2 regions of the Actinomadura sediminis genome follow, and region 2 is predicted to be linked to the other one. Evidence: riboswitches for the same ligand, from Rfam matches in the RefSeq annotation. Region 2 holds a riboswitch; the other holds the start of a gene.

Region 1 (15,378 bases), on a different contig from region 2:
ACCCGGCCCGCTCGGGCGGCGTCCGCGCCGGTTGTAGCATGGGTTCGCTACATTTGTAGCGAAACCGGGAGGTGGCCGTGTTCCAGCAGGCACGGGCGCTCGCCGACCTGGCGCTGCGCCGCTACGACGCTCTCATCACGCTGTACGAACGGCACGGGCCGGTGTTCCGGCTCGGCACCGGGCGCGCCGGGTACGTGTACCTGCTCGGACCGGACGCCAACAGGTTCGTGTTCGGCAACCAGCACCTCTTCCGCAACCGGGAGGCGTTCGAGAGCCTCGTCCCCGTCAACGGCGAGACCTCGCTGATCGTGAGCGACGGCGAGGACCACCGCCGCCGCCGCGCGCTCGTCCGGCCCGCCCTGCACCACCGGCAGATCGATCGCTACGTGCGGACCATGGCGGAGAACGCCGACCGCGTCCTCGACGGCTGGGCCGACGGCGAGCGGGTCGACGTCTACGCCGAGTTCCGGGCGGCGATCCGGCGCAGCACCATCGAGGCGCTGTTCGGGCGGCGGCTGGCGGCGGACGCGCGGCTCGTCGGCGACGGCCTGCAGCCGATGCTGGAGATGATCGACCGGATGCCGCAGGCCCTGCGCGCCCACCGGCGGCTGCGCACGCCCGCCTGGCGCCGCGCGATGGCCGCGCGGCGGGTCGCCGACGCGCGCGTCTTCGCCGAGATCGACCGGCTTCGGCGCGGTGCGGCCGACGAGGACGACCACGTGCTCGCGACCCTCGTGCACGGCCGGAACGAGGAGGGGTCGGGGCTCGGCGACGTGGAGGTCCGCGACCAGGCGATCAACCTGATCGCCGCCGGGTACGACACCACGTCCGCCGCCATGGCGTGGGCCGTCCACGCGCTGATGACCGAGGACGGCGTGTGGGAGCGCGCGGCCGCCGAGGTCGCGGCGGCCGGCCCTCCGACGGCCGAGGCGCTGCGGCGGATGCCCTACCTCGACGGCGTCGTCCACGAGACGCTGCGGCTCCGCCCGCCCGGCCCGGTCAGCGCCCGCAAGGTCGCCGCCGACTTCGAGTTCGCCGGTCACCGCGTCCGCGCGGGCTCGATGGTGATCTACAGCCCGTACGTCACGCACCGGCTGCCGGAGGTGTGGCCCGAACCGCTCGCGTTCCGCCCCGAACGCTGGACGGACGGCCCGCGGCCGGGGCCGCACGAGTTCGTCCCGTTCGGCGGCGGCCCCCACCGCTGCATCGGCTCCGCCATGGCGACCACCGAGCTGACCGTGATGCTCGCGCGGCTGCTCGCCCGCGCGACGCTGCGGCCGGACCGGCGGGACCCGCGCCCCACCGGCCTGACCGCGATGCGCCCCCGCGGCGGGCTCCCGGCGACCGTCACCTCGCTGGCCCCCCGGGAGCCCGCCGCGGTCTGAGGGGTCAGGGCGCGGCGGTGCCGGCGGACGCCGGTTCCCGCCCGGCCGCGCCGTCCGCCCGGTCGGCGCCGGTGCCGCCGCCGCTGTCGCCGCCGGTGCCGCCGCCGTGGTGGTCGTCCAGCATCGTCGCCTCGTCGAACGGGTCGTCGCCCGCGAGGACGCGGCGGGCCTTGTCCCGGTCGAACTCGCGGGTCCAGATGCCGATGACGACGGTCGCGACGGCGTTGCCCGCGAAGTTGGTGAGGGCGCGGGCCTCCGACATGAAGCGGTCGATGCCGACGATGAAGCCGACGCCGTCCACGAGCTCGGGCCTGTGCGACTGGAGGCCGCCGGCGAGGGTGGCGAGCCCGGCGCCGGTGACGCCCGCGGCGCCCTTCGAGGCGATGATCATGAAGAGCAGGAGCGGGATCTGCTCGCCGACCGACAGCGGCTGGTCCTGCGCGGACGCGATGAACAGCGTCGCCATGGTCAGGTAGATGGCGGTGCCGTCGAGGTTGAACGAGTAGCCGGTCGGGACGGTGATGCCGACGACCGGGCGGCTGATCCCGAGGTGCTCCATCTTCGCGATGAGGCGGGGCAGCGCCGACTCCGAGGAGGACGTCGACAGGATCAGCAGGAACTCGCGGGCGAGGTAGCGCAGCAGCGCGAACACGTTGATCCGGGCGACCAGCCACAGCACCGCCCCGAGGATCACGAAGACGAACACCACGCAGGTGATGTAGAAGCCGACCATGATGACGGCGAGGCTGCGCAGCGCGTCCCAGCCGCTGGAGCCGACGACCGCGGCGATCGCGCCGAACGCGCCGACCGGCGCCGCCCACATGATCATCGCGAGCACGCGGAAGACCAGCTTCTGGAGGTGCTCGACGCCCCGCAGGATCGGGGCGCCCGCCGGGCCGAGCCGCTGCAGCGCGAAACCGACCAGGAGGGCGACCAGGAGCGTCTGCAGCACCTCGCCCGTGGTCAGCGCCGACACGAGCGTGTCGGGGATGACGCCGAGCAGGAAGTCGGCGGTGCCCTCGCCGCCCTCGGCCTGCTCGTGCGCCGACGACACGCTCGACGGGTCGAGGCGCATGTTCTCGCCCGGGTGCAGCATGTTGCCGACGACCAGGCCGATCGTCAGCGCGAACGTCGACATCAGCAGGAAGTAGCCGAGGGTGATGACGCCGACCTTGCCGACGCTGGCCGCGCGGGCGACCGAGCCGACGCCGAGCACGATCGTGCAGAAGATGACCGGCGCGATCATCATCTTGATCAGTTTGACGAAGGCCTCGCCGATCGGCTTCAGTTCGAGCGCGAATTCCGGCGCGGCGATCCCGACGGCCACGCCGGCGATCACGGCCGCGATGACCGCGAGATACAGGTAGTGCATGCGGTCCCCGCGCTCGCGGCCCGCTGGGGTGGGGGTGGCGGTCAACGTTCCGTCTCCTCTGCTCGTCCGGCGGGCCCACTATGCGCGCGGCCTGTGACCCCAGTCACTTTTGTGTACATTTCGTTCACGTGTCGGAGACCGGAGGTCTGCGGAAGGTGAAGGCGCTGGCCGCGGCGTCGTTCGGGCGCTGGAGCCTGGCGCGGCGGCTGCTCGTGCTGCAGGCCGTCGTCGTCGGCCTGCTCGTCGTCGGCACCGCCCTGGCCGGACTGGACGCGCGGCGCGCCGCGCACGACCGCGCGGAGCAGACCGTCACGGCGGTGGCGGAGAGCATCGCCGACTCCCCGGGCCTGCGCGCCGCGCTCCAACGGCCGGACCCGACGTCCGTCCTCCAGCCCTACACGGAGCTGATCAGGCACGACACCGGGATCGACTTCATCACGATCATGACGCCGGACGGCGTCCGCCACACCCACCCGGACCCCGCGCGGATCGGCGGCCGGTTCGTCGGCAACACCGGCCCCGCGCTCGCCGGCCGGACGTTCAGCGAGACCTACACCGGCACCCTCGGCCCGTCCGTCCGGACGGTCGCGCCCGTGTTCGGCGACGCCGCGCCCGGCGAACGGGGCCGCGTGGTGGCGCTGGTCGCGGCGGGCATCACCGTCCGGGAGATCGCCGCGGAGTTCGAGGAGCGGGTCGTGTCGCTCGGCCTGGTGGCGGCCGCGGTGCTGGGCGCCGGGATCGCCGGGAGCTGGCTGATCTCGGCGCGGCTGCGCCGCCAGACGCGCGGCGCCGCGCCCCGCGAGCTGCGCGAGATGTTCGACTACTACGAGGCGATCCTGCACGCCGTCCGGGAGGGGCTGCTGCTGACCGACCGGGCCGGACGGGTCGTCCTGTGCAACGACGCGGCCCGCGACCTGCTCGGGCTGCCGCCGCCCGGCGACGTGCGCGGCCGTCCCGCCGCCGGTCTCGGGCTGCCGGACGCGCTGGCCGCGGCGCTCGTGTCGCCCGGACCCCGCTCGGACGAGATCCACGTGGGGGACACGCGCGTCCTGGTCGTGAACACCTCGCCCGTCCGCTCCGGGGACCGGGCGAGGGGGCGCGCGTACATGGGGAACGTCGTGACGCTGCGGGACCACACCGAGCTGCAGGGGCTGGCCGGCGAGCTGGACAGCGTGCGCGGATTCGCCGAGTCGCTGCGGTCGCAGGCGCACGAAGCCGCGAACCGCCTGCATACAGTGGTGTCGCTGGTCGAACTCGGCCGTCCGGAGCAGGCCGTGGAGTTCGCGACGTCGGAGCTGGCGGCGGCGCAGCGGCTCACCGACCGGGTCGTCGGCGCGGTGCGCGAACCGGTGCTGGCGGCGCTGCTGCTCGGCAAGTCGGCCGAGGCCGCCGAACGCGGCGTCGAGCTCGAACTCGGCGGCGGGTCGGCGCTGGACGGCGCGGCGGGCGGCGTCGAGCCGCGCGACCTCGTCACGATCCTCGGCAACCTGATCGACAACGCGGTGGACGCGGCGATCGCCGGGGCCGGCCGGCGGCGGCCCCGGGTGACGGTCACCGTGCGGGCCGAGCCGGACGCGCTCGTGCTGACGGTCGCCGACAGCGGCCCGGGCGTCGACCCGGCGGCAGTCCCGGACATGTTCCGGCGCGGCTGGACGACGAAGGGCACCGGCGGACGGGACGCCGGCGACGACGCGGTCGGGCACGGTCTCGGGCTCGCGCTGGTCGGGCAGGCGGTGCGCCGGAACGGCGGGAGCATCGAAGTGGGCGCCGGGAGTGCCGAAGCGGGCGCGGAGCGGGACGGCGCGGAGGGCGGGGCGGAGTTCACCGTCCGGCTGCCGGTCGGCGAACGGACGGAGGAGACGGTGCGATGAGCGGCACGCCGATCCGGGTGCTGGTGGTGGAGGACGAGCGCGTCGCGGCGGAGGCGCACCGCGTCTACGTGGAGCGGGTGCCGGGGTTCGCGGTGGCCGGCGTGGTCCACTCGGGCGCGGACGCGCTGCGGTTCTGCCGCCGCGAGCCCGTCGACGTCGTCCTGCTGGACTTCTACCTGCCCGACACGCACGGGCTCACCGTGTGCCGGGCGCTGCGGGCCGAGGGCCGCGACGTGGACGTCATCGCCGTCACGTCCGCGCGGGACCTGACCGTCATCCGGTCGGCGGTGTCGTCCGGGATCGTCCAGTACCTGCTGAAACCGTTCACGTTCGCGTCGCTGCGGGAGCGGCTCGAACGGTACGCGCGGTTCCGCGACCAGACGGCGCGGGACGGGCAGGTCGCGGGACAGGCCGACGTGGACGGGATGCTCGCCGCGCTCCGCACCCCGGGGCGGCCGGCGCTGCCGAAGGGGATGAGCGGCGACACGCTGGAGCGGGTCAGCGCGGCGCTGAGCGGGGCGGCGGACGGGCTGTCGGCCGCGGCCGTCGCCGATCTGACCGGGGTCTCCCGCGTCACCGCGCGCCGCTACCTGGAGTACCTCGCCGACAACGGGCTGGCCGCGCGCCGCCCCCACTACGGGCAGGTCGGACGCCCCGAGGTGCGCTTCTACCCGGAGCGCGCTCAGGCCGCCGGGTAGAACGGGCGCGACTCGGGGTACCACTGGGACGAAGGTTCGTCAGTGCAACGACATCGGGGGAGTTGTCGTGGGTGACGTGAACGACAAGACCGAGCGCAGGACCCAGGGCGAGACGGCCCGCGACGCCGCGGCCGAGGGCGAGGAGCGGGCGCCCGCGCGGGACGCCGCGCAGCACCGCAAGGGCGCGGCGCCGAAGCCGGGCGACGCCGCGCGCAAGATGCGCGCGATGTTCAAGGGATAGGCGGGCTCGCCGGGCGGGCTCGGTGAAGGCGTTCTCGTGGCGGGGCCGGTGGGGTGCCACCGGCCCCTTCGCATGCCGGGGCAAAGCGTCGTTGACTTGATCTTTGTCCATTTTGGCGGTTTTTCTGGGCCGTGGCGAGCATCACCCTGGCGTTACCGATGCATTGGGGGGACGTCGTGAGTCAGGACGACGGGCGCACGGGCCAGGGCGCGACCGGGACCATGCACAAGCCGCCGCAGCAGCAGTCGCGACGGTCCGACTCGGGTGGCAGCGAGCTGGTCACGCAGGGCGGCAAGACGGCGATCGCCGACGTGGTGGTCGCGAAGATCGCGTCGATGGCCGCCCGGCAGGTCGGCGGCGTCTACGCGATGGGCGCCGGGATGAGCCGCGCGCTCGGCTCGATGCGGGAACGGATGCCCGGCATGTCCGGCGACACCACGCAGGGCGTGCAGGTGCAGGTCGGGGAACGGCAGGCCGCCGTGGACATCGACGTCGTCGTCGAGTACGGCGTCTCCATCCCGGACCTGGGGAACGCGATCCGCCGGAACGTCAGTAACGAGATCGAGCACATGTGCGGCCTGGAGGTCGTCGAGGTCAACATCTCCGTCGACGATGTGCACCTCGAGGACGAGGACGAGGACAAGGACCGGCAGCCCGAGGAGCCGCGGGTCCGATGATCACGTGGACGAACGCGCCGGAGCGGCCCCGCGCCGCACCGGCGGTGCAGGCCGCCGCGGCGGCCGCGCCGGTCGAGCCGTCGCCGGCCGAGGTCCTCGCCGAGCGGATCGCCGAACGGGTGCTGACCTGCGACGACGTCACGGCGCTGACGGCCGGGCCGCACGGCCGCGTCGCGACCTACCGGCGGGGCGCGCCGTTCGCGGGCGTCGCCGTCCGCGCCGGCACGGTCGAGGTCGGGATCGTCGCCCGGTACGGCCGCCCGCTGCCGTCGGTCGCCGAGGACGTCCGCGGGCTCGTCCGTCCGCTGTGCGAGGGGCGCGCGGTCGACGTGCTGATCGGGGACCTGGCCGAAGGCTGAGGGGGAGATCCGGATGGACATGAGACTGCTGTGGCCGCTGGTCGGCCTGGCGTTCGGCATCGCGCTCGGGTTCGCGGGCGCGTTCGGCGGCTTCGGCGCGTTCTTCATCGTGCTGCTGCTGGGCGCGTTCGGCTTCCTGATCGGCCGCGCCATCGAGGGCGAGCTGGACATCCGGCAGCTCTTCTCGATGAACGCCGGGAAGCGGCCGCGATGACCGCGCCGCCGGACGCCGGGGAGGACGCCCGGGAGGACGCCCGGGAGGACGCGCCGTCCGGTGAACGGGGCGAGACGCGGATCAGCGACCGGGCCGTCGCGCGGATCGTAGCCCGCGCCGCCGGCGAGGTCGAGGAGTCCGGCGGGCTCGGCCGCTCGCTGCTCGGGGTGTCCGTCCCCGGGCGCCGCGCCGCCCGCACCGAGGTCCGCGTGGACGGCGACATCGTCACCGCGCGGGTCGCGCTGTCGGTGACGTACCCGATGCCGGTGCGCGAGACGGCCCGCCGCGTCCGCGACAACGTGCGCGAACGGGTCGAGGCGCTGACCGGGCTGACGGTCCGGCAGGTGGACGTGGACGTCGCGGAGCTGGACCAGCCGCCCGCGCGCGAGAGGACGGTCCGATGACGACGCACGCGGGGCACGTCCGTCCGGCCCGTACCGGGCACGCGGATCGGGCCGCCCGGGCCCGCAAGGCCGACCGCGCCGCCCGGCACGCGTTCCGGTCACGGCGGGTCCGGATGGCGACGCTCGCCGCGGTCCTGCTGACCGCCGCCGCCGTCCTCACCGCCATCGAGGTGATCACCGGCCTGCTCGACCGGCCCTGGCACCTGGTCCCGTACGAGCGGGTCTCGGACGCGGCCTGGAACGACCCGAAGGTCCTCGGCATCACCGCCGCGCTCGCCGCGCTCGGCCTGATCTTCCTGCTCGCGGGCCTGCTGCCGGGCCGCACCCGCATGGTCCCGCTGCAGGGCGACGACCCGAACGTGGTGATGGGCGTGAACCGGCGCGGGCTGAAGCGCGCGGCGGCCGCCGCGGCCGAGGACGCCCCGGGCGTCTCGCGCGTCCGCAAGGTGAAGCTGCGCCGCCGCAAGGTGCAGGTCCGCGCCGAGACCCCCGTGCACGACCCCGAGGGCCTCGGGCAGGGCGTCGCGACGGCCGTCCAGGAGCGGCTGGACCGGCTCCGGCCGTTCCCGCCCCGCGCGGTCAAGGTCCGGCTCAGAGCCGAAGGAGACTGATGGACCGGCATCCCGCCCGCGCGAACCGCACCGGCCTCATCCTGCTGGGCGTCGTCCTGCTCGCCGCCGGCGGGGCGGGCCTCGCCCGCGGCGCGGGCCTGTTCGGCGACGAGACGACGCGGGTGCTCTCCCCGGACGTCCGGCGGTTCGCCGAGGACAACGCGTGGTTCTGGCCCGCGATCGCGGCCGCGGCCGTCGTCCTCGCGCTTCTCGGAGTGCTGTGGCTGATCGGCCAGGTCCGCACCCGCCGCGTCCCCGAACTCGCGATGGAGCCCGACCCGGACGGCGGGAGGACGAGCCTGTCCGCGAAGGCCGTCACCGGGGCCCTGGAGCGGGAGATCGAGCGGTATCCGGGCGTCCGCCGGGTCCGCGCCCGCCTGCTCGGCTCGTCCCGTGACCCCGAGCTGCGCCTCAACGTCACCTACGGGCACCGCGCCGACGCCGCCGACCTGCGCCGCCGCATCCAGGAGGAGGGCGTCCCGCGCCTGTGCGCCGCCCTCGAACGCGACACAGTCCCGACGGTCGTCCGCCTGCGCCTGGTGGCGAAGGACGAACCCACGACCGTTGTCTGAACGCGTTGTCTGAACGCGTCGTCCGAAGGCTTGACGGCGCTTTGGAACGCCGTTGGGACGACGGTGTCGGATACGCGACTAATGTCCGAATAGAGAACTTGACGTCGAGAGCAGAAGGAGGCGCGCTTGTCCCACCACCCACGCACGGGCGGCTCCGCAGAGGGGCTCTTCGACGTATGGAGGGAACACACGGATCACGGCATGGGCCCCTTCCACTGAGCGGCCCGCCGGCCCGGGGGTTGCGGCACTTCCCATTTCCACCGCGGCTCCCGGGCCTTTCCGTGTGTCGTCACGAGTCCGCGGCTTCGCCGGAGGCGACCCTCCGATCGCGGCGCGCGAGGAACTCCGCGACCGCGCGGACGATCACGGTGTTGGTCGAGACAGCGTCGGCCGCCGCGATCTCGACCAGCCTGGCGTCGAGTTCGCCGGGGAGGTCGACGCCGCGAGTGACCATGCCGGGACGCTGCCGAGCGGGCTGCACGCTCCGTCAGCATTCGATGACGTTGACGGCGAGGCCGCCGCGGGACGTCTCCTTGTACTTGTCGAGCATGTCGCGGCCGGTGTCGCGCATCGTCTTGATCGCCTTGTCGAGGGTGACGAAGTGGCGGCCGTCGCCGCGCAGCGCGATGCGGGCCGCGCTGATGGCCTTGATGGCGCCGACCGCGTTGCGCTCGATGCACGGCACCTGGACGAGCCCGCCCACCGGGTCGCACGTGAGGCCGAGGTTGTGCTCGATGCCGATCTCGGCCGCGTTCTCCACCTGCTCGGGCGTCCCGCCGAGGACCTCGGTGAGCCCGGCGGCGGCCATCGAGCAGGCCGAACCGACCTCGCCCTGGCAGCCCACCTCCGCGCCGGAGATGGACGCGTTCTGCTTGAACAGCACGCCCATCGCCCCGGCGGCCAGCATGAACCGGACGACCCCGTCGTCGTCCCGGCCGGGGACGAACCGGTCGTAGTAGTGCAGGACGGCCGGGATGATGCCCGCGGCCCCGTTCGTCGGGGCGGTGACGATCCGGCCGCCCGCCGCGTTCTCCTCGTTCACGGCGAGGGCGAACAGCGTCACCCAGTCCATCGCGTGCAGGGGATCGGCGGGCTTCTCCGCCATGAGCTGCCGGTGGAGCTGCGGTGCGCGGCGGCGGACCTTCAGCCCGCCGGGGAGCAGCCCCTCGCGGCCGCAGCCCCGCTCGACGCACGCGCGCATGACGTCCCACAGCTCGAGGAGCCGCGCGCGGATCTCGGCGGTCGAACGGCCGAACGCGCGCTCGTTCTCCAGCATGAGGCCCGACACCGACAGGCCCGTCTCCGCGCAGCGCTCCAGCAGCTCGGCGGCCGTGTCGAAACGGTGCGGCAGGACCGTGTCGTCCGGCTTGATGCGGTCGGCGCCGGTGGCGTTCTCGTCCACGATGAACCCGCCGCCGACCGAGTAGTACACCTTCGCGCGCAGCTCGTTCCCCGCGTCGTCGAACGCGGCGAACCGCATCCCGTTCGGGTGCCCGGGCAGCGACTCCTTCCGCTCGAACACCAGGTGCTCCCCGACCTCGAACGGGACGTCGCGGTCGCCGAACAGCCGGAGCGTCCCGCGGGCGCGGACGTCCGCGACGCGCTCGTCGGCGGTGTCGACGTCCACGGTCTCGGGCTTGTCCCCCTGCAAGCCGAGGATCACGGCCTTGTCGCTGCCGTGCCCCTTGCCCGTGAGGCCCAGCGACCCGTACAGGACGGCCCGCACGGACGCGGTCTTCTCCAGCAGCCCGTCCCGGTCCAGGCCCCGGGCGAACCGGTGCGCGGCCGCCATCGGGCCGCCGGTGTGCGAGGAGGAGGGGCCGATGCCGATCTTGAACAGGTCGAAAACGCTGATGGCCATGGATGCCCCCCGCGTTCCCCGCCGGGCCGCGCGGGCCCGGCGGGGAACGGCGATCTAGAGGTTCGGATACAGCGGGTGCCGGTCCGCGAGGGTCTTCACCCGCGCGGCCAGCGCGTCCCGGTCGAACGACGGCTGCAGCGCCAGCGCGATCACGTCGGCGACCTCGGCGAAGTCCTCCGTCGTGAACCCGCGCGTGGCCAGCGCCGGGGTGCCGATCCGCAGCCCGGACGTCACCATCGGCGGGCGCGGGTCGTTCGGGACCGCGTTCCGGTTGACGGTGATCCCGATGTCGTGCAGCCGGTCCTCGGCGTCCCGCCCGGTCAGCTCCGAGTCCACGAGGTCGACCAGGACCAGGTGGACGTCCGTGCCGCCGGTCAGCACCTTCACACCGGCCTTCGCCGAGTCCTCGGCGAGGAGGCGCTCGGCGAGGATCTTCGCGCCCTCGACGGTGCGCGACTGCCGCGCGCGGAACTCGTCCGAACCGGCGATCTTCAGCGCCACCGCCTTCGCGGCGATCACGTGCTCCAGCGGCCCGCCCTGCATGCCGGGGAACACCGCCGAGTTGATCTTCTTGCCGTACTCCTCGCGGGACAGGATCAGCCCGCCGCGCGGCCCGCCCAGCGTCTTGTGCGTCGTCGTCGTGACGATGTCCGCGTGCGGGACGGGCGAGGGGTGCAGGCCCGCCGCGACGAGGCCCGCGAAGTGCGCCATGTCGACCATGAGCAGGGCCCCGACGGAGTCGGCGATCTCCCGGAACGCCGCGAAGTCGAGCTGCCGCGGGTACGCCGACCAGCCCGCCACGATCATCTTCGGCCGGTGCTCGGCGGCCAGCGAGGCCACCTCGTCCATGTCGACCCGGCCGTCGTCCGCGCGCACGTGGTAGGGCACCACGTTCAGCACCTTGCCGGAGTAGTTCAGCCGCATCCCGTGGGTGAGGTGCCCGCCGTGCGCGAGGTCCAGCCCGAGGATCGTGTCGCCGTGCTGAAGCAGCGCGAAGTACACGGCCGTGTTGGCCTGCGCGCCGCTGTGCGGCTGGACGTTCGCGTGCTCGGCGCCGAACAGCTCCGTGGCGCGGTCGATCGCGAGCTGCTCGGTGACGTCCACGTACTCGCAGCCGCCGTAGTACCGGCGCCCCGGGTAGCCCTCGGCGTACTTGTTGGTGAGGACCGACCCCTGCGCCTCCAGCACCGACGTCGGCGCGAAGTTCTCCGACGCGATCATCTCCAGCGTCGACTGCTGGCGCCGCAGCTCGGCGCCGACGGCCTCGGCGACCTGCGGGTCGGCCTCGGCCAGCGAAGCGTAGAGCGACACCGTCACGCCTCCTCGACGAGCTTGTCGTAGGCGGCCGAGTCCAGCAGGTCGCCCGGCTCCTCGGAGATGCGCACCTTGAAGATCCAGCCCTCCCCGTACGGGTCGTCGTTGATCACGCTCGGCTCGTCCACCACGCTCGTGTTGATCGCCGTGATCTCGCCGCTGACCGGGGAGTACAGGTCGCTGACCGACTTGGTCGACTCCACCTCGCCGCAGGGCTCGCCCGCCTCGACGGTGTCGCCCTCGGACGGCTGCAGCTCGAGGTAGACGATCTCACCGAGGGCCTCGGCGGCGTGGGCCGTGATCCCGACCGTGACGATGCCGTCCTCGGGCGCCTGCCCGGCGCTGTCGAGGCCGGCCACCCACTCGTGCTCCTCGCTGTAGCGGAGCTGCTCCGGAACGCTCACGTTGTTGCTCTCTCTTTCAAGGACGCTTGTAGAACGGCAGGGCGACCACGTCGACCGGTTCGGTCCGGCCGCGGACGTCCACGGCCAGATCGGACTCCTCGACACCGGTGTCGAGGTACGCCATGGCGATCGGCTTGCCCAGTGTGGGCGACGGCGCGCCGCTCGTCACGACGCCGCACGGAGCGCCGTCGGACGTGACGACCGCATACCCCTTGCGGGGCGCGCGACGCCCCCGCGCCACCAGTCCCACGAGCCTACGGCCCGCGGGGGTCTGCGCCTGCGCCGCCAGGGCGTTCTTCCCGACGAAATCGACGGGCTTGTCCAGTTTGACGACACGGCCCAGCCCGGCTTCGAACGGGGTGGTCTCGGCCGTCAGCTCGTTGCCGTACAGCGGCATCCCCGCCTCCAGCCGGAGGCTGTCGCGCGCCGCGAGGCCGCACGGGACGACGCCGTCCACGGCCGCCAGCTCCCGCCACAGCCGCTCGGCGTCGCCCGCGTCGACGAACAGCTCGAAGCCGTCCTCGCCCGTGTAGCCGGTGCGGGCGACGAGCGCGTCGACGCCCGCCACCTCGGCCGCCAGCACGGCGTAGTACCTGAGGTCGTCCAGCGGCGCGCCGGTGAAGCGCTCGAGGATCCCCTGCGCGCGCGGGCCCTGGAGCGCGACGAGCGCGTACGCGGCGGACCGGTCCTCGACGGCCGCGTCGAACCCGCGCGCCCGCTCGACGAGCGCGTCGTGGACGACGTCCGCGTTCGCGGCGTTCGCGACGACCATCCACGTCTCGTCCGCGAGCCGGTACACGATCAGATCGTCGAGGACGCCGCCGTCGGGCGCGCAGATCATCGTGTAGCGGGCCTTGCCGACCTTCATCGGCGACAGGTTCCCGACGAGCGCGTGGTCGAGGGCCTCCCCGGCGCCCGGCCCGGCGAGGAAGATCTCCCCCATGTGGGACAGGTCGAACAGCCCGGCGCCGGTGCGGACGGCGCGGTGCTCGGCCGTCTCGCCGGCGTAGCGCAGCGGCATCATGTACCCGGCGAAGTCGACGAGGTGCGCGCCGAGGTCCGTGTGGACGTCGTGCAGCGGCGTTCTCTTCGCGTTGGGATCGGCGGACATCGGTTCGGCTCCTTCGTCACGGGCGCGACGTGGTCCATCGTCCCACTCGCGCACCGGGCGTCTCGGTGCCTCCCCCTCTGTCATCGGCGCCTGAGAGTTTCACCCGCGGCCGGACGTCCGAGCGGACGCCGCGCGCCGCGGGCTTTCACCTTCGGCGGGGGACCGGGGTCCCCGCTTTCCAGAGGTCGCCTGGCCCGTGCGGTCCATGGGCCTGAGAGGTTCCGGGGAGGATTTGCTCCTTCGGCGTCCCGGGCCGGCTGCCGGGGACTCTCCCGCACGGGATGAACGGCTTTCGCGTCAGGCTAGCAGCGGCGTCGCCGCCTCGACCAGCCCCGGGGCCGGCCGGCGGGCGGGTCGGTGGAGAACTTCCTCGCGCACGCCCCCATCGCCTTCCCGACCCGCGCTGTCCGCTCCCAGGGGCGGATTCCCGGGGCATCCGGACGGCCCGCCGCATGACGTACGCTGAGTTGGTTCCTGGAGATCACCCCGCCGGGCGGGGGTGCGGACGACCGGAGGGCGTGACGCATGGGCTGGCTGGCCGGCGTACTGATCCTTTTCTTCGGCCTGATGGCGTCCATCGCCCTGCACGAACTGGGACACTTCTCCTTCGCCAAGCTGTTCAAGGTGCGCACCACCCAGTTCATGGTCGGTTTCGGCCCCACGCTGTGGTCCCGGCGCAAGGGCGAGACCGAGTACGGCATCAAGTGGATCCCGCTCGGCGGCTACATCCGGATGATCGGGATGCTCCCGCCCCGCAAGGGCGACAAGCCCGGCCAGATCCGGCAGATCAGCACCGGCCCGTGGCAGGGACTGATCGAGTCGGCGCGCGGCGCGGCCCTGGAGGAGGTCCGGCCCGGCGACGAGGACCGCGTCTTCTACGTCAAGCCCTGGTGGCAGAAGCTGCTGATCATGTTCGGCGGGCCCGCGATGAACCTGCTGCTCGCGGTGGTGTTCTTCGGGATCCTGATCATGGGCCTCGGCACGTACGTGAGCAAGCCCGTCATCCATCAGGTCTCCGACTGCATCATCCCGACGAGCCAGGCCGCGGAGGTCGACACCTGCCCCGCCGACGCCACGCCCACCCCGGCGCGGCAGGCCGGGCTGCAGGCCGGCGACCGCGTGGTCTCCTTCGGCGGCACTCGCATCGAGGACTACGAGCAGCTCCAGCTGCTGATCCGCGACTCGGCGAACAAGACCGTCCCGGTGATGATCGAGCGCGACGGCGAGAGCATGCGGCTGGACGTCCCGATCACGCAGAACCGGTTGCAGAGCCTGGACGACCCGGACAAGGTCGTCACCGTCGGCTTCCTCGGCATCACCCCCGTCCGCGAGCTCGAACGGCAGGGGCCCGGGGCCGTCGCCGAGCACATGACCGACCTCACCGGCCGGACCGTCGAGGCGCTGCTCCACATGCCGCAGAAGATGGTCGGCGTGTGGGAGGCGGCGTTCGGCGGCGAGGAACGCGACCCGAACGGGCCGGTCGGCGTCGTCGGCGTCAGCCGGTTCGGCGGCGAGGTCGCCGCGTCCGACGCGCTCACCGGGCAGGAGAAGGTCTCCTACTTCGTCATGCTGCTCGGTTCGCTGAACCTCGCGGTCGGGCTGTTCAACCTCGTCCCGCTGCTCCCGCTGGACGGCGGCCACATCGCCGGCGCCCTGCTGGAGGCGGTCAAGAAGTTCTTCGCGAAGATCTTCCGCAGGCCCGACCCCGGCTACGTGGACATCGCCAAGGCGCTGCCCGTCACGTACGCGATGGCGATCGTGCTGATCGTCATGGGCGGCCTGCTGATCTACGCCGACCTGGTGAACCCGATCCGGCTCATGTGACGCCGCCGCCCGGCCCGTCCGGTTCGACGTCCGGGAGCACGCCGGTCGCGAGGAACGTCTCCAGCGCCGCCATGTACGGCGCGATGTCGAGCCCCTGCGTGCGCAGCCACGCGTCCGAACCGTACGTCCCCGTGTAGCGCTCGCCGCCGTCGCAGATCAGCGTCACCACGCTGCCGCGCTCCCCCCGCGCCCGCATCTCCGCGATCAGCCGCACCACGCCCCACATGTTCGTGCCCGTCGAACCGCCCACGCTCCGGCCGCCGACCGCGCTCGTCCACCGCATCGCCGCGATCGACGCCGCGTCCGGCACCCGGATCATCCGGTCGATCACCGTCGGCAGGAAGGACGGCTCGACGCGCGGGCGCCCGATGCCCTCGATGCGCGAACCGGACGCCGTCCGTCCGGGGTCCTGGTCCTGGAACGAGCCGAAGAACGCCGACCCCTCCGGATCGACCACCGC
Region 2 (15,378 bases):
GAGCCGAAGGAGCTCCCGGCCGACCCGCCGCGCCGCCTCTTCGCCATGGGCCTCGTCACGAACCTGCTCAACCCGAAGATCGCGATCCTGTACGTGTCGCTGCTGCCGCAGTTCGTCGAGCCCGAGCGCGGGCACGTCGCCCTGCAGAGCCTGCTCCTCGGGCTCGTCCAGATCAGCATCGCGATCACCGTGAACGCCCTCATCATGCTCGGCGCCGGGAGCTTCGCGGCGTTCCTCGCGCGGCGCCCCGCCTGGCAGCGCGCCCAGCGGTACTTCATGGGCTCCGTGCTCGCCGGGCTCGCCCTGCACGTCGGCCTCGACCGGTCCGGCACGGCCGTCGCCCGCCCGTAGCGCGGACGAGTCGGGGCCGGGGCCGCCCGCACGCCCGGCAGGCCGCGCGGCCGTTCCGCGGCCGACTCCGGGCCGGCGCCGCGCGGCCCGGGCCGTCCACGGGCGTCAGGACGCCCGAGGGACGCCCGCGCGCCGCAGCGCCGACAGACCCTCGCGCGCCGGGCCGGACCGCGCCGGCGCCCCGCTGCGCGCCTCGCCGGGGTCCGTCCCCGCCGCCGCGAACGCGAGCGCGCCGAGTACGGCGGCGGACGCCCGTCCCGACCGCCGCGACGCCGGCCGGGGAGCCGGGGTGACGGACGGGGAAACGGCCCCGGACGGGACCCTTCCGACAAGTTGATCACCCCGGGCGCGAGGACCGCCGCGGGCGCGATACGGTCGTGTCCTGAGGGGAACACGGGGGACGCGGTGAACCGGAGACCCGGCCGGTGCGTCATGACCGGAGGCGTGCCGCGCGGCGGCATGGACCTGCGATCATCGGCGGAGGTAGTTTGGGTCTCGCCGGCCCCGGTTGACCCCTCGGGTCATACCCGCGTAAGTTGCGGCGACCGTCGGTTGCGGCGACCGTGGCGAGCGCGGGCGGTGAGATGGACCGTGGTCGGGGGCGGGTCCCCGGCGTGGGTTGGTTGAAGGATGCGCGTGACGCGCGCGGCTCCCGCGGCGAGCGGAGGTCCGCGAGCGGCACGCCGAGGTAGGAGGCCGAGCCGATCGATGCCGAGCGTCTACTGCACGCAGTGCGGTCACGCCAACCCGGATGATGCCCGCTTCTGCTCCTACTGCGGCACCCCGCTGACGCGGAACGCGCCGCCCCCTCGCGAGTCGCCCGGCGAGTCCACGTCCACGATCTCCATCGGGGGGATCGAGGCGCTGGACGCCGACACGGGCGCCGAGGAACCGCCCGTCCCGTCCGACCAGATGGGCGTGGACGCGCTGCCTCCGGGCACCGCGCTGCTCGTGGTCAAGCGCGGCCCGAACGCCGGCAGCCGTTTCCTGCTCGACCAGGACCGCACCTCCTGCGGCCGGCACCCCGAGAGCGACATCTTCCTGGACGACGTCACCGTGTCCCGCAAGCACGCCGAGTTCCTCCGCCAGAACGGGCGGTTCTCCGTCCGCGACGTGGGCGCGCTCAACGGCACCTACGTCAACCGGCAGCGGATCGACCACACCGCCCTGGCGGGCGGCGACGAGGTCCAGATCGGCAAGTTCCGGCTGGTCTTCCTCACCAACCCGCAGCACGGCTGACCGGACCCCGGCGACCCCGAGGCGAACCGGACGCGGCCATGACGGGAGCACGATGGGAGGGGCCTTGAACGCGCAACCGGCCAGGTCCCTGATGACGATCGGGGACGTTCTCGGGCTGCTGCGGCCCGAGTTCCCCGACATCACCATCTCCAAGATCAGGTTTCTGGAGTCCGAGGGGCTGATCGAACCGCAGCGCAGCCCCTCGGGATACCGCAAGTTCGGAGCGGCCGACGTCGAACGCCTCCGGTTCGTCCTCACCGCCCAGCGCGACCACTACATGCCGCTGCGCGCCATCCGGCAGCACCTCGAGGCCCGCGACCGCGGCGAGCCGGCCCCGCCGCTCGGCGCCCGCCGCCCCGAACCGGACCGGAGCCGTCCCCGCACCCTCGTCGCCGCCGACGGGACCGCCGACACCGCCGCCGTCCGGCTCACCCGCCGCCAGCTCCTCGACGGCGCCGGGATCGACGAGGCGCTCCTCGCCCGGCTGGAGGAGTACGGGCTGGTCCGCCGGCGCGGCGCCCACTACGAGGCGGAGGCCCTCACCGTCGCCCGCGCCGCCGCCGCCCTCGGCGAGTACGGCTTCGAGGTGCGGCATCTGCGGGCCGTCAAGGCCGCCGCCGACCGCCAGGCCGGGCTCATCGAGCAGACCGTCGCGCCCCAGTTGCGCCGCCGCAGCCCGGACGCCCACGAGCAGGCCGCCGAGACCGCCCGCGAGATCGCCGCGCTGTCGGTGAAGCTGCACGCCGCGCTGCTGTCGGCGAGCCTCCGGGAAAGCCTCGACCACTGATCACCGCCGCCCGGCAGGATTTTGCCGCCCCCGGGGCGCGGCGTTCCGTCCGAACGTGGGTGTACGTTGGCTACAGGGCTCGGGGTTTCGGGCTCGGGTGGAATCGGTCCGGCCGCACGCGGACGATCGAGACAGCGAACGAGCAGGGAGCCGCAGTGAAGCAGATGGAGGTCGTCGGCGTCCGGGTCGAGATGCCCTCCAATCAGCCGATCGTCCTGTTGAAGGAGACGGAGGGCGAGCGCTACCTGCCCATCTGGATCGGGGCCGTCGAGGCCACGGCGATCGCCTTCGCCCAGCAGGGCGTGCTGCCCGCGCGCCCCCTCACCCACGACCTCTTCCGCGACGTCCTCGACGCGCTGAGCGTCCAGCTGAGCACCGTGAACATCACCGCGCTCCGCGAGGGGATCTTCTTCGCCGACCTGGTGTTCTCCAACGGCGTCGAGGTCAGCGCCCGCCCGTCCGACTCCATCGCGCTCGCCCTGCGCACCGGCGCCACCATCTTCGCCAGCGAGGACATCCTCGAGGAGGCCGGCGTCGCCATCCCGGACGAGCAGGAGGACGAGGTCGAGAAGTTCCGGGAGTTCCTCGACACCATCACCCCCGAGGACTTCGGCCGCGCCGGCTGAGCCCGGCCGCCGCCGTCGAGCCCGCCCGGCTCCGCTCGCCGGCGCGTCCTCGCGCGGGCCCGGGGCCCGATGCTGACCCGGGCTTCACGAACACGCTTAACGATCTTGAAAGACGCGGGGTCGTTTGCCGCGCGGGAGCGGGGTAGGTACGCCTGGGACAGGGGCGCCCGTGGGGAATGTCACTCCACGAGGTATATTCGAGATCTGACGTCATTGGTCGTGCATCGCCCTGGGAAGTGGCGGTTTCCGGGGGGCGTCCGGAAGGGTAGGACCGCAGTGGCGACGAAGGGTGCGCGGTTTGCCCACGTGAAGCCGGTTCATCCGGGCATGCGACGCGCCGACGGCGAACGTTGACCACACCCTGACCGGCACCTACCGTGCTGGTGGAACACCCGTGGTGTAATTCGTCAAACCCCCTTGACGGACCGGCACGGGATGATAGAAGCCGGAGGTCCGCGTGGCGGTGAGCAGCGGCGAGGGCAAGGCCACCCCCGACAGGCACGTCGCGTCCCGGCGTGCCGGAGAGCAGGGCCTGCTCTTCGACACGCGGGTGTCGGCTCCGCCGGAGGACGTCGGCTACCGCGGCCCGACGGCGTGCTCGGCGGCGGGCATCACCTACCGGCAACTGGACTACTGGGCCCGCACCAAGCTCGTCGAGCCCAGCGTCCGGTCGGCGCACGGATCCGGCAGCCAGCGGCTGTACAGCTTCCGCGACATCCTGGTCCTCAAGGTCGTGAAGCGGCTCCTCGACACGGGCGTGTCGCTGCAGCAGATCCGCACCGCCGTGACCCACCTGCGCGACCGCGGCGTCGAGGACCTCGCGCAGATCACGCTCATGAGCGACGGCGTCAGCGTCTACGAGTGCACCTCGCCCGACGAGGTCGTCGACCTCCTGCAGGGCGGCCAGGGCGTGTTCGGCATCGCGCTGGGACGGGTGTGGCAGGAGGTCGAGGGCAGTCTCGCCGAACTGCCCGCCGAACGGGCCGCCTCGGACGACCGCGGCGGCCACCCGCACGACGAGCTCGCCGACCGGCGGCGCGCCCGCCGCACCGGCTAGAGCGCCTCTTTGCGCTGGAGGTAGGCGAACGCCGCCCAGCCGGGCAGCACCGGCAGCCACAGCGTCAGCAGGCGGTAGAGCAGCACCGCCGACGCCGCGGTCTCCGCCGCCAGCCCCGAGATCGTCAGCGCCAGCGTCAGCGCCCCCTCCACGGCGCCGAGACCGCCGGGCGTCGGGACCGCCGAGCCCACCGCGTTGGCCGTCAGGAACACCACCACCACCGCCGTCCACGGCAGCGAACCGCCGAACGCGCGGATCGACGCGTCCAGGCAGAGCACGAAACCCACCGTCAGCAGAAGCGTGCCGCCCAGCCCGGTGAAGAGCTTGCGCGGCGACTGCAGGACGTCCACCAGCCGCGGCCCCACGCCCGAGAACATGCTCCGCAGCCGGGTGGTGACCACCCGCCGTACCCGCGGGATCGTCAGCGCCAGCCCCGTGACCAGCCCCAGCAGCAGCACCGCGATCACGACCGTGCGGGACGGCGCCAGGTCCTTCGTCGCGGTGCTCGTCGAACCGGTCAGGAAGCCGAACAGCACCAGCAGCAGGACGTGCACCACGAGCCCGACGAGCTGGGACGCGCCGACGCTCGCCACCGCCGGGCCCGGCCGGACGCCCGAGCGCTGCAGGTAACGGGTGTTGACCGCGACGCCGCCGACCGCCGCCGGCGCCACCAGCTTCACGAACGACGCCGCCACCTGCACCAGCACCGTCCGCCACAGCGGGAGCCGCTCGGGGACGAAGCCCATCAGCATGAACGCCGCCGCCAGGTAGGTCAGCGCCGCCGCGCCCAGCGCCACGCCCGCCCACCACCAGGACGCCCGCGCGACCAGCTGCATCAGGTCGATGCTGCCGAGCTGGGGGATGACGATGTACGCGGCGATCGACAGCGCCACCACGCTGAAGATCGTCCGCGGCCGGAACCGCTCCAGCCGGACGGGCGCGGCCTCCGACTCGGGCTTCAGCCGGACGATCTCGTCCCGGATGCGGGGCAGCAGGTCCCGGTCCCGCCGCACCGCCTGCCGCGTCGCCCGCGACAGCGCCACCCGCTGCAGCATCGGCACCGCCGCCGCCAGCGCCTCCTCGCCGAGCACCGGCACCGCCGTCCGCACGGCGCGCTCCGGCCCGGCCCGCAGCGCCAGGGTGGTGAGCAGCTGCGCCAGGTCCAGCCGCAGCGCCAGGTCACCGGCCGCGATCTCCCCGGACCACAGGTCGACCAGGTGGGCGGCGCCGTCGTCGCCGACCAGGACCGCGTCCTCCTCCAGCCTGCGGTGCGCCAGCCGGCCCTTCTGGAGCCTCCCGAACTGCCGCCACACGTCCGTGAGCAGCTCGTCGGTGATCTCCTCGGCGGGGACGTCCCGCAGCCGCCGCCCCGGCACGTGCTCGTACGCCAGCAGCGCCGCCTGCGTCCCCACCTCGAGCGTCCCGACCAGCCGCGGGGTCCGGGCGCCCGCCGCCGCGGCGGCGTACGCGGTGAGCGACTCCTGCTCCAGCGACCGGCGCAGCGACCGCAGCGTCCGCCCGGCCGTGCTGCGGCGCAGCCGCAGCATCCGCCACAGCCGGTACGGCAGCCCGGCGGTCTGCTGGTCGCGGTCCAGGACCCGCAGCTCCAGATGCCAGGCGCCGTGCGCGCCGCCGGGCGGCAGCGGGACCGCGTCCCCCTCGGCGGACGCCGGGGACAGCACGACGCCGTAGCGGCGCGCGTCCTCGCCGCCGTCCGCGGGATCGTCGAGCCGCGCCGCCCGCCGCGGGCACAGCCCCAGCCGCTCCAGCGCCGTCACCACCGTCATGCCCGTCGGTCGCGGGTTCGGGGTGCCGACCGCGTACAGGGTGCCGTGCCCGATCGCGCGGCCCAGGAAGTACGTCGCCGCGAGCGCCGACACCGAGGCGTAGGCGGCGGTCAGGCCGGTCAGCGCGGCCAGTCCGATCATGGACCAGGTGGCGGTCTGCCAGCGGGTCCGCCCGGCCATCCCGACCACGCTGACGAACGCGATCACGGGCGCGATGTCGGTGTGCACCGGGGCCGTGTCGGTGCCGCCCCAGATCAGCGAGTCCAGCACGCCGCCGGGCGCGGCCTGCACCACCAGGTCGTCCAGGGTGATCGTGACGGCGAACGCGATCATCGCGGCGAGCAGCGCGATGGCGACCCGCATGCCGTCCTTGTGGAACAGCCGCTCGACGGCGAACGCGATGGGCACGGCCAGCACGCCGAAGCTCGACGCCAGGGTGGCCAGCGCCAGCAGGAGCTCGGGCGCGTGGGCGGTGCCCTCGGCGATGTCGGTCTGGATGCCGTGCGTGGTCTGCTGCGCGAACGACACCAGCAGCATCACCACGGCGAGCCCGGCGCAGGACACCCCGAACCGGATGGCGTCGGACGGGCGGCGGATGCGGTCCGGCTGCGCGGGCTCGTCGACGGGCACGCCCGCGGAGGCGCCTCGCCTCGGGCGCACCGCGCCATCCTGCGTCTGCGTCACCCGTCGCCGTCCCGGCCGTCCGTCATCGTGATCAGCGTCCCAGAACGGGCCGCGCCCGGTCGAGCGGCGGACCCCCGTCCGGCCGTCGCTCCGTCCACCCGTCGCCCCTCGTCGTCCGTCCCGTCGCGTCCCCGGCGGGACGGTCATATCGTACTGTCCGGGGTACTCGCCGGTACGGCGCCGTCGCCGAGGTCACGGCGGTGAACGTCCCGTTACGGGGCCGGGACGATCGCCGGGCGCCGCGGTTGGGTAGGGTTTGTCCCGGACAGGCCGTCGACCCTGTGCGGGAGAGACCTCACGCAGCCGGCGTGGGGCGCCGAAGGGGCAACCTCCCCGGAACCTCTCAGGCAAAAGGACCGCTCGGGCGAGGCACCTCTGGAAAGCAGGCGTCGATCCCGGCGGATCGGGAACGGCGGCTCACCGAAGGGGAAACCCCGTGCGCGGGTGAAGCTCTCAGGTGCCGATGACAGAGGGGGAGACCGGCCGTCGGCCCGCGCGCCGGCGGTGGACCTGAGCGACCGCAGCTGCCAGGAGGCTCCTCCATGACCGCCCAGTTCTTCGCCCCCGTGGCCGCGCCGCAGCATCCCCGCGCCGCGTTCGCCGACCGGCACATCGGGCCGTCCGCGGCCGACCGCGACCGGATGCTGGCCGCCATCGGCTACTCGGGCGCGAAGGCGCTGATCGACGAGGCGGTCCCCGCCGCGATCCGCACCGCCCGCCCGCTCGACCTGCCGCCCGCGCTGAGCGAGACCGCCGCGCTCGACCGGCTCCGCGAGCTGGCCGCCCGCAACACCGTCCTCACCTCCATGATCGGCCTCGGCTACCACGGGACGATCACGCCGGGCGTGATCATGCGGAACGTCCTGGAGAACCCCGGCTGGTACACCGCGTACACCCCGTACCAGCCGGAGATCTCGCAGGGGCGCCTGGAGGCGCTGCTGAACTTCCAGACCGCCGTCGCCGACCTGACCGGGCTGCCGGTCGCGAACGCGTCCATGCTGGACGAGGGCACCGCCGCCGCCGAGGCGATGGCGCTCGCGCACCGGGCGTCCCGGCGCAAGGAGCCCGGCCGGTTCCTCGTGGACGCCGACGCGCTGCCGCAGACGATCGAGGTCGTCCGCACCCGGGCCGTCCCGCTCGGGATCGAGGTCGTGGTCGCCGACGTGTCCGGCGGGCTGCCCGACGGCGACTTCTTCGGCGTGCTGCTGCAGTACCCGGGCGCGTCCGGCGCCGTCCGCGACCTGGCGCCGCTGTCCGCGCAGGCGCACGAGCGGGGCGCGACGGTCGTCGTGGCCGCCGACCTGCTCGCGCTGACGCTGCTGCGCCCGCCGGGGGAGTCGGGCGCCGACATCGCCGTCGGGTCCGCGCAGCGGTTCGGCGTCCCGTACGGCTTCGGCGGCCCGCACGCCGGGTACATGTCGGTCGGCGACGACCTGCGGCGGCAGCTGCCGGGACGGCTCGTCGGCGTGTCCGTCGACGTCGACGGGGCGCCCGCCTACCGGCTCGCCCTGCAGACCCGCGAGCAGCACATCCGCCGCGAGAAGGCCACCAGCAACATCTGCACCGCGCAGGTCCTGCTCGCCGTGATGGCGAGCATGTACGCCGTCTACCACGGTCCCGAGGGGCTCGCCGCGATCGCGCAGCGCGCGCACCGCCGGGCCGCCGAGATCGCCGACGGTCTCCGCCGCGGCGGCGTCGAGGTCGTGCACGGCGCGTTCTTCGACACGGTCCTCGCCCGCGTCCCAGGCCGTGCCGCCGAGGTCGTCGCCGCGGCCCGCGAGCGCGGCGTCAACCTGCGGCAGGACGGTCCCGACCGGGTCGGCGTCGCCTGCGACGAGACGACGCTGCCCGAGCACGTCACCGCCGTCCTCGAGGCGTTCGGGGTCCCCGCCGGGGACGCCGGCGAGGTCGCCGGCGCGATCCCCGCCGACCTGCGCCGCGAGAGCCCCTACCTGACGCACCCGGTCTTCCACGCGCACCGCTCCGAGACCGCGATGCTGCGCTACCTGCGCCGCCTCCAGGACAAGGACATCGCCCTCGACCGGTCGATGATCCCGCTCGGCTCCTGCACGATGAAGCTCAACGCGACCGCCGAGATGGAGCCGATCACCTGGCCGGAGTTCGCGAACGTCCACCCGTTCGCCCCCGTCGACCAGGCCGCCGGCTACGTCGAGCTGATCGGGGAGCTGGAGGCGAACCTCGCCGAGATCACCGGGTACGCGAAGGTGTCGGTGCAGCCGAACGCCGGGTCGCAGGGCGAGCTGGCCGGGCTGCTCGCCATCCGCGGCTACCACGCGTCGCGCGGCGAGGAGCACCGCGACGTCTGCCTGATCCCGTCGTCCGCGCACGGCACCAACGCCGCGAGCGCCGTCATGGCCGGGATGCGCGTCGTCGTCGTCAAGTGCGACGAGGGCGGCAACGTGGCCCTGGACGACCTGCACGCCAAGATCGGCCGGCACGGCGACCGGCTCGCCGCGATCATGGTGACGTACCCGTCCACGCACGGCGTGTTCGAGGAGACGATCACCGAGGTGTGCGAGGCCGTGCACGCGGCGGGCGGCCAGGTGTACGTGGACGGCGCCAACCTCAACGCCCTCGTCGGGCTCGCCCGCCCCGGCGAGTTCGGCTCGGACGTCTCGCACCTCAACCTGCACAAGACGTTCTGCATCCCGCACGGCGGCGGCGGGCCGGGCGTCGGCCCGATCGGCGTCCGCGAGCACCTCGCGCCGTTCCTGCCGAACCATCCGCTGCGCCCGGAGGCCGGCCCGTCCGGCACGGGCGTCGGCCCGATCTCGGCGGCGCCGTGGGGCTCGGCGGGCATCCTGCCGATCTCGTGGGCGTACATCGCGATGATGGGCCCGGACGGGCTGCGCGCTGCCACCGAGGGCGCGATCATCGCCGCGAACTACCTCGCCGCGCGCCTCGCCCCGCACTACCCGATCCTCTACACGGGACGGAACGGCCTCGTCGCGCACGAGTGCATCGCCGACCTCCGCAAGATCACCAAGGAGACCGGGGTCACCGCCGAGGACGTCGCCAAGCGGCTCATCGACTACGGCTTCCACGCCCCGACCCTGTCGTTCCCGGTCGCCGGCACCCTGATGATCGAGCCGACCGAGAGCGAGGACCTCGCCGAGCTCGACCGGTTCTGCGACGCGATGATCGAGATCCGGCGGGAGATCCAGCGGGTCGCCGACGGCGGCTACGACCGCGAGGACAACCCGCTGAAGAACGCCCCGCACACCGCCGCGCAGCTCATCGCCGACGGCTGGAAGCACCCGTACACCCGGGAAGAGGCCGCGTACCCGCTGCCGGCGCTGCGCGAGGGCAAGTACTGGCCGCCCGTCCGCCGCATCGACCAGGCGTACGGCGACCGCAACCTCGTGTGCTCCTGCCCGCCGCCCGAGGAGTTCGAGGACTGACCGTTCCGCCCGTCCGGGACCCGCGGCGGCGACTGCTCCGGCAGGCGCCGCCGCGGGCCCGGCATCGGGCGAACACGCCCGAAGTCGCCGCAAAAGGTGACGGGTGTCGCCACGGGACGAAGCGCCGCCGGATCGCTAGGCTCGGTGCCGACCCCGACCCCCAGAGGGCAGAAGAAGACCGATGAGCGAGTCCCCGGATCCCGTACCCGCGGCCACCGATCCCGACGAGCGTGCGCCGGACCCGGCCCGGCTGCTCGAGGAGGCCCGCGACCTCGCCGAGCGCGGCGAGTCCGCCCGCGCCGCGGCCCTGTTCGACGAGGTGCTCGCCCTCGGCGACACCCCGCACCGGGCGCGGGCCGCGCTCGGGCTCGCGGCCGTCCTCGACGACGCCGGGGACACCGAGCGCGCCCGGGAGGCGGACCGGGCCGCCATCGCCACCGGCGACCCCGAGTACGGCCCGCGCGCCGCCTACCACCTGGCCCTCACCTACGAGCGGGCCGGGGAGCACGACCTCGCCGCGCCCGCCTGGCGCGTCGTCGTCGACTTCGGCAACCCCGCCTACCTGCCGCCCGCGCACCTCGCCCTCGCCCGGCTCGCCGACGACGCCGGCGACTTCGACGCCGCCCGCGGCCACTGGGAGGCCGTGCTGGCCACCGGCGATCCCGAGCACGGGCCGCCCGCCGCGCACGACCTCGCGCAGCGGCATCTCGAACGCGGCGACCCCGTCCGCGCGCAGCGCGTCCTGACCGCGGGCCTGAAGCTGATCGACCGGGCCGCCGCCCCGTACGCGCACGCCCGCCTCGCCGTCACCCTCGGCATCGCGTGCCTCGACCAGGCCGTCGCCGCGTTCGGCGCCGCCCTCGGCGGCCAGGGAGAGCCCGCCGACCCCGAGGCCGGGCCGCTCGCCACCGAGCTGCTCGCCCGCACCCTGCCGCTGCGCGGCCGCGACGCCGAGGCCCGCGAGGTGTGGCGCCGCGGCCTCGCCGATCCGGGGACGGCCGCGCAGGTGCGGGCCCGGCTCCGCCGCGACTTCGGCGGCGACGACGAGGACGCCGACCCCGCCGACCTGTGGTGGGAGCCCGTCGTGGAGCAGGCCGTCACCGACGGGACGCTCCCGGCGCTCGCCGGGGAGGCGTTCGGCGCGCTCGACCACATGTACGCGCTGCTCGCCGCCCGCCACGCGGGCGACCCGCGCGAGAGCCGTCCCGGGGAGGCCCGCGAGGTGCTCGGCCGCGCCCTGGACGTCCCGTCCGGCTACCCGTGGGGCCCGCTGCTGCGGGAGAGCTTCGCCGAGCGCCTCCGCCTGGCCGCCGACACCGCCGGCCCCGCCGACCGCTGACGCGCCGCGCACGCGCGGAGGGGCGGGGAGCCGCGCTCCCCGCCCCTCTCCGCCGTCGTGCCCGGGGTCAGGCGGACGCCTTCTCGCGCTCGGCGGCGAGCTGGAGCGCCACGTCGATGATCATGTCCTCCTGGCCGCCGACGTAGCCGGCCTCGCCGACCCGCTGCAGGATCTCGTGCGCGGGCACATCGTAGCGCTCCGCGGCCCGCTCCGCGTGCAGGAGGAAGCTCGAGTACACGCCCGCGTACCCCTGCGTGATCGCGCCCCGGTCGGCGAACGGCAGCCGGTGCAGGAACGGCTTGACGACGTCGTCGGCGGCGGCCATCACGCCCTGCACGTCCACGCCCGTCGGGACGCCGAGCCGCTCGAACGTCGGGACCAGCACCTCGGTGGGGGAGTTGCCCGCGCCCGCGCCGAGCGCGCACAGGGCGCCGTCGATCTGCAGCGCACCGTTCTGCTGCGCCAGCACCGAGTTCGCGACGCCCAGCGACAGGTTCTGGTGGCCGTGGAAACCGACCTGCGCCTCGTGCCCGATCTCCTTGACGAGCGCGCTGATCCGTTCCTGCGCGTCGCCGAGGACGAGCGCGCCCGCCGAGTCGACGACGTACACGCACTGGGCGCCGCCGTCCACCATGACGCGGGCCTGCTTCGCCAGCTCGTCCGGGCCGACCCGGTGCGACAGCATCAGGAACCCGACGGTCTCCATGCCGAGGTCGCGGGCGGCGGCGAAGTGCTGCAGCGACACGTCCGCCTCGGTGCAGTGCGTGGCGATGCGGGCGACCGACGCGCCCGCCCCGTGCGCCTTGCGCAGGTCCTCGACGGTGCCGAGGCCCGGCAGCATCAGCACCGCGATCTTCGCCCGGACGGCCTCGTCCACGGCGGCCGAGACGAGCTTGATGTCGTCCTCGAGCGAGAAGCCGTAGTTGAACGACGACCCGCCGAGCCCGTCGCCGTGCGTCACCTCGATGACCTCGACGCCCGCGCCGTCCAGCGCGTGGACGACGCCGCGGACCTGCTCCTCGGTGAAGCGGTGCGCCATCGCGTGGCTGCCGTCCCGCAGCGTCGAGTCGGTGATCCGGATCTTCTGCGGCGTTTCGGCCGGGGCCTGCGGAGTCGTCATGATGCCACCTTCCTGCGCGCGAGCTGCTCGCCGACCCGGGCGGCGGCCGCCGTCATGATGTCGAGGTTGCCGGCCCAGGGCGGCAGGTAGTCGCCGTTGCCCTTGACCTCCAGGAACACCGCCACGCGGGCCATCCCGTTCCAGATGTCGCGGGGCTCGTCGAACTGCGGTTCGGCCCGCAGCGTGTAGCCGGGCACGTACTCGGCGACGTGCGCGACCATCTTCTCGACGGACGCCGCGATCGCGTCGGTGTCGGCGTCCGCGGGGATGGCGCAGAACACCGTGTCCCGCATGATCATCGGCGGGTCGACCGGGTTCAGGATGATGATCGCCTTGCCGCGCTCGGCGCCGCCGACCCGCTCGATCGCACCGGCCGTCGTCACCGTGAACTCGTCGATGTTCGCGCGCGTCCCCGGCCCGGCCGAGCGGGACGCGATCGACGCGACGATCTCCGCGTACGGCACCGGGACGACGGACGACACCGCGTGCACGATCGGGATCGTCGCCTGCCCGCCGCACGTGATCATGTTGAGGTTCGGGACGTCCGCCAGCGAGTCCAGGTTCACCGGCGGGCACACGTACGGGCCCGTCGCGGCAGGCGTCAGGTCGATCGCGGTGATCCCGGCCTCTTCGTAGCGCGGCGCGTTCGCCAGGTGCGCCTTGGCGGACGTCGCCTCGAAGACCAGGTCGGGGAGCGTCGGCTGCTTCAGCAGCCAGTCCACGCCCTCCGCCGACGCCGGGACGCCCATCTTGCGGGCGCGCTCCAGGCCGTCGGACCCCGGGTCCACCCCGATCATCGAGTGGACCTCGATCAGGTCGCTGCGCAGCAGCTTGACGAGCAGGTCGGTGCCGATGTTGCCCGGCCCGACGATCGCGGCGCTGAGCTTGCTCACGTTCTCTCCTCTCCTGTGGGGAGACGATTCCCCAGGCCCCCGGGCTCCGCGGCGACCGGACCCCGGTCGCCGCGCTCCTCACGTCCGGTCATCGGGCCCTCCGAACCGGGCGGTGACGGAACCCACTCCGGCGAACGTGGCGGTCATGGTGTCGCCCGGCGCGACCGGGACCATCGCGGTGATCGAGCCGGGCAGCACCACGTGCCCCGGCTCGAGCGACCCGCCGCTCTCGCCGAGCACGTTCGCCAGCCACACCAGCGCGTTGATCGGCGAGCCCAGCACGGCGCCGCCCGCGCCCGTGTCGATCAGGTTCCCGTTGCGGTGCAGCAGGCAGCCCATCAGCGCGAGGTCGAGACCGTCCAGCCGGACGGGCCGGGTCCCGAGCACGACGCCGCCGCTGGACGCGTTGTCGGCGATCGTGTCCGGCAGCTTGATCTTCCAGTCCGCGATGCGGGAGTCGATGACCTCCAGCGCGGGCAGCACGTACTCGACGGCGCCGACGGCGTCCGCCGCGGTCACCCCGGGACCGGCCAGGGGACGCCCGAGGACGAACGCGACCTCCGGCTCCACGCGCGGCTGCAGGAACCGGCTGCGCTCGATGGCGTCGTTCTCCGGGAGGAACATCGAGTCCAGCAGGACGCCGGAGTCGGGGTAGTTCACGCCGAGCTGCCGCTGCATCGCCGCCGAGGTCAGCCCGACCTTGTGGCCCTTGACGCGCGCCCCCGCGTCCGTCCACGTCTTCACCTGCACCGCCTGGACGGCGTAGGCGTCGGCGATGGACATGTCGGGGTACTCCTGCGTCAGGGGGGAGATGGGGGTGCCGGTGGCGTACGCGTCCAGCAGCGCGCCCGCGGCCTTCTCCACCGAACCGGGGTCCATGGCCGTCCTTTCGTCGTTATGGCGGTTCCGAGCCTGCCCGCGGGGACGGCGGTGCGGCAACGCGGGCGTCCCGCACGGTGGGACGCTTCTCCTAAAGTGGGGTGATGCCGTCCGATGACAGTTTTCTCCGGCGCGTCGTCGCGGTGCTGACCGCGTTCCGCGCGGACGACGACGGCCTCGGCGCGGCGGAGCTCGCCCGCCGCAGCGGCCTGCCCAAGTCGACGGCGCACCGCATCGCCCTCGACCTCGTCGAGGCCGGCCTCCTCGAACGCCAGGGCCCCCGGGTCCGGCTCGGGCTGCGGCTGTTCGAGATCGGGCAGCGGGTGCCGCGCCAGCGGGTGCTGCGCGACGCCGCCGTCCCGTACATGTCGGACCTGCGGGAGGCGACCCGGCAGACCGTCCACCTCGCGGTCCTGGAGGGCGCCGAGGTCGTCTACGTGGAGATCCTCGGCTCCCCGGGCGGCCCGCCGATGCCGTCGAAGGTCGGCGGCCGGCTCCCCGCGCACGTCACCGGCGTCGGCAAGGCGATCCTGGCGTTCTCCCCGCCGGAGGTGGTGCAGACCGTCGTGGACGCCGGGCTGGTCCGCGCCACCGGCCGCAGCGTCGCCGCGCCCGGCCTGCTCGCCCGCGAGCTCGAGCGCATCCGCGCGGAGGGCGTCGCCTACGACCGCGAGGAGTCCGGCAACGGGATCGTGTGCGCCGCCAGCCCCGTCCTCGGCGCGGACGGCGAGGCGATCGGCGCCCTGTCGGTGTCGGGCTGGTCCACCGGGATGCGGCTCGCCGCGGTCGCCCCGGCCGTCCACACCGCCGCGCTCACCCTCTCCCGCACGCTGGGCGAGGCGCCCCGCTGACGGCCGCTCTCACCCGACGCCCTCCGGAGCGCCCGCGTCCCCCGGCTCCCGGGGCAGGTGGCGGGCGAGGAGCTGCGCGAGGTGCTCGCCCGTCCGGCCGGCGAGGAAATCGAGCTGGGTGCGGCAGCTGAACCCGTCGGCGAGGACGACGTCGCCGTCGGCGGCGTCGCGGACGGCGGGCAGCAGCCGGTGCCCGGCGACCGCGACGGACACGTCGTGGTGGCCCTTCTCGACGCCGAAGTTCCCGGCGAGCCCGCAGCAGCCGCCGATCCCGCGCACGTCGGCGCCCGCGTCCCGCAGCAGCGCCGCGTCCGGCCGCCAGCCCATGACGGCGTGGTGGTGG

Evidence for each region. A riboswitch is a leader RNA that binds a small molecule or an ion and turns the genes downstream of it on or off. The one in region 2 is predicted to bind glycine.
Region 1: linked by a shared signal. The riboswitch ahead of gcvT (glycine cleavage system aminomethyltransferase GcvT) and the one ahead of gcvP (aminomethyl-transferring glycine dehydrogenase) in region 2 are both predicted to bind glycine.

Annotation. Positions count from the first base shown of each region.
Region 1 is NZ_JBHTJA010000015.1:86,941-102,318, forward strand. It holds gene ACFQ11_RS11275 (cytochrome P450) at 78-1,385, shown strand; gene ACFQ11_RS11280 (cation:dicarboxylate symporter family transporter) at 1,390-2,802, opposite strand; gene ACFQ11_RS11285 (sensor histidine kinase) at 2,886-4,628, shown strand; gene ACFQ11_RS11290 (response regulator) at 4,625-5,326, shown strand; gene ACFQ11_RS11295 (hypothetical protein) at 5,403-5,567, shown strand; gene ACFQ11_RS11300 (Asp23/Gls24 family envelope stress response protein) at 5,744-6,244, shown strand; gene ACFQ11_RS11305 (hypothetical protein) at 6,241-6,603, shown strand; gene ACFQ11_RS11310 (hypothetical protein) at 6,617-6,817, shown strand; gene ACFQ11_RS11315 (Asp23/Gls24 family envelope stress response protein) at 6,814-7,221, shown strand; gene ACFQ11_RS11320 (DUF6286 domain-containing protein) at 7,218-7,832, shown strand; gene amaP (alkaline shock response membrane anchor protein AmaP) at 7,832-8,404, shown strand; gene ACFQ11_RS11330 (hypothetical protein) at 8,694-8,858, opposite strand; gene ACFQ11_RS11335 (L-serine ammonia-lyase) at 8,892-10,265, opposite strand; gene ACFQ11_RS11340 (serine hydroxymethyltransferase) at 10,320-11,582, opposite strand; gene gcvH (glycine cleavage system protein GcvH) at 11,579-11,983, opposite strand; gene gcvT (glycine cleavage system aminomethyltransferase GcvT) at 12,000-13,094, opposite strand; glycine riboswitch at 13,169-13,279, opposite strand; glycine riboswitch at 13,284-13,379, opposite strand; gene ACFQ11_RS11355 (M50 family metallopeptidase) at 13,620-14,918, shown strand; gene cds1 (L-cysteine desulfhydrase Cds1) at 14,911-15,378, opposite strand, start outside.
Region 2 is NZ_JBHTJA010000077.1:16,284-31,661, reverse strand. It holds gene ACFQ11_RS27815 (LysE family translocator) at 1-351, shown strand, start outside; gene ACFQ11_RS27810 (FHA domain-containing protein) at 1,060-1,590, shown strand; gene ftsR (transcriptional regulator FtsR) at 1,655-2,377, shown strand; gene ACFQ11_RS27800 (bifunctional nuclease family protein) at 2,533-3,003, shown strand; gene ACFQ11_RS27795 (MerR family transcriptional regulator) at 3,461-4,060, shown strand; gene ACFQ11_RS27790 (lysylphosphatidylglycerol synthase domain-containing protein) at 4,057-6,507, opposite strand; glycine riboswitch at 6,806-6,900, shown strand; glycine riboswitch at 6,901-7,011, shown strand; gene gcvP (aminomethyl-transferring glycine dehydrogenase) at 7,074-9,953, shown strand; gene ACFQ11_RS27780 (tetratricopeptide repeat protein) at 10,135-11,292, shown strand; gene dmpG (4-hydroxy-2-oxovalerate aldolase) at 11,360-12,412, opposite strand; gene ACFQ11_RS27770 (acetaldehyde dehydrogenase (acetylating)) at 12,409-13,305, opposite strand; gene ACFQ11_RS27765 (2-keto-4-pentenoate hydratase) at 13,384-14,184, opposite strand; gene ACFQ11_RS27760 (IclR family transcriptional regulator) at 14,289-15,035, shown strand; gene ACFQ11_RS27755 (FAD-binding and (Fe-S)-binding domain-containing protein) at 15,045-15,378, opposite strand, start outside.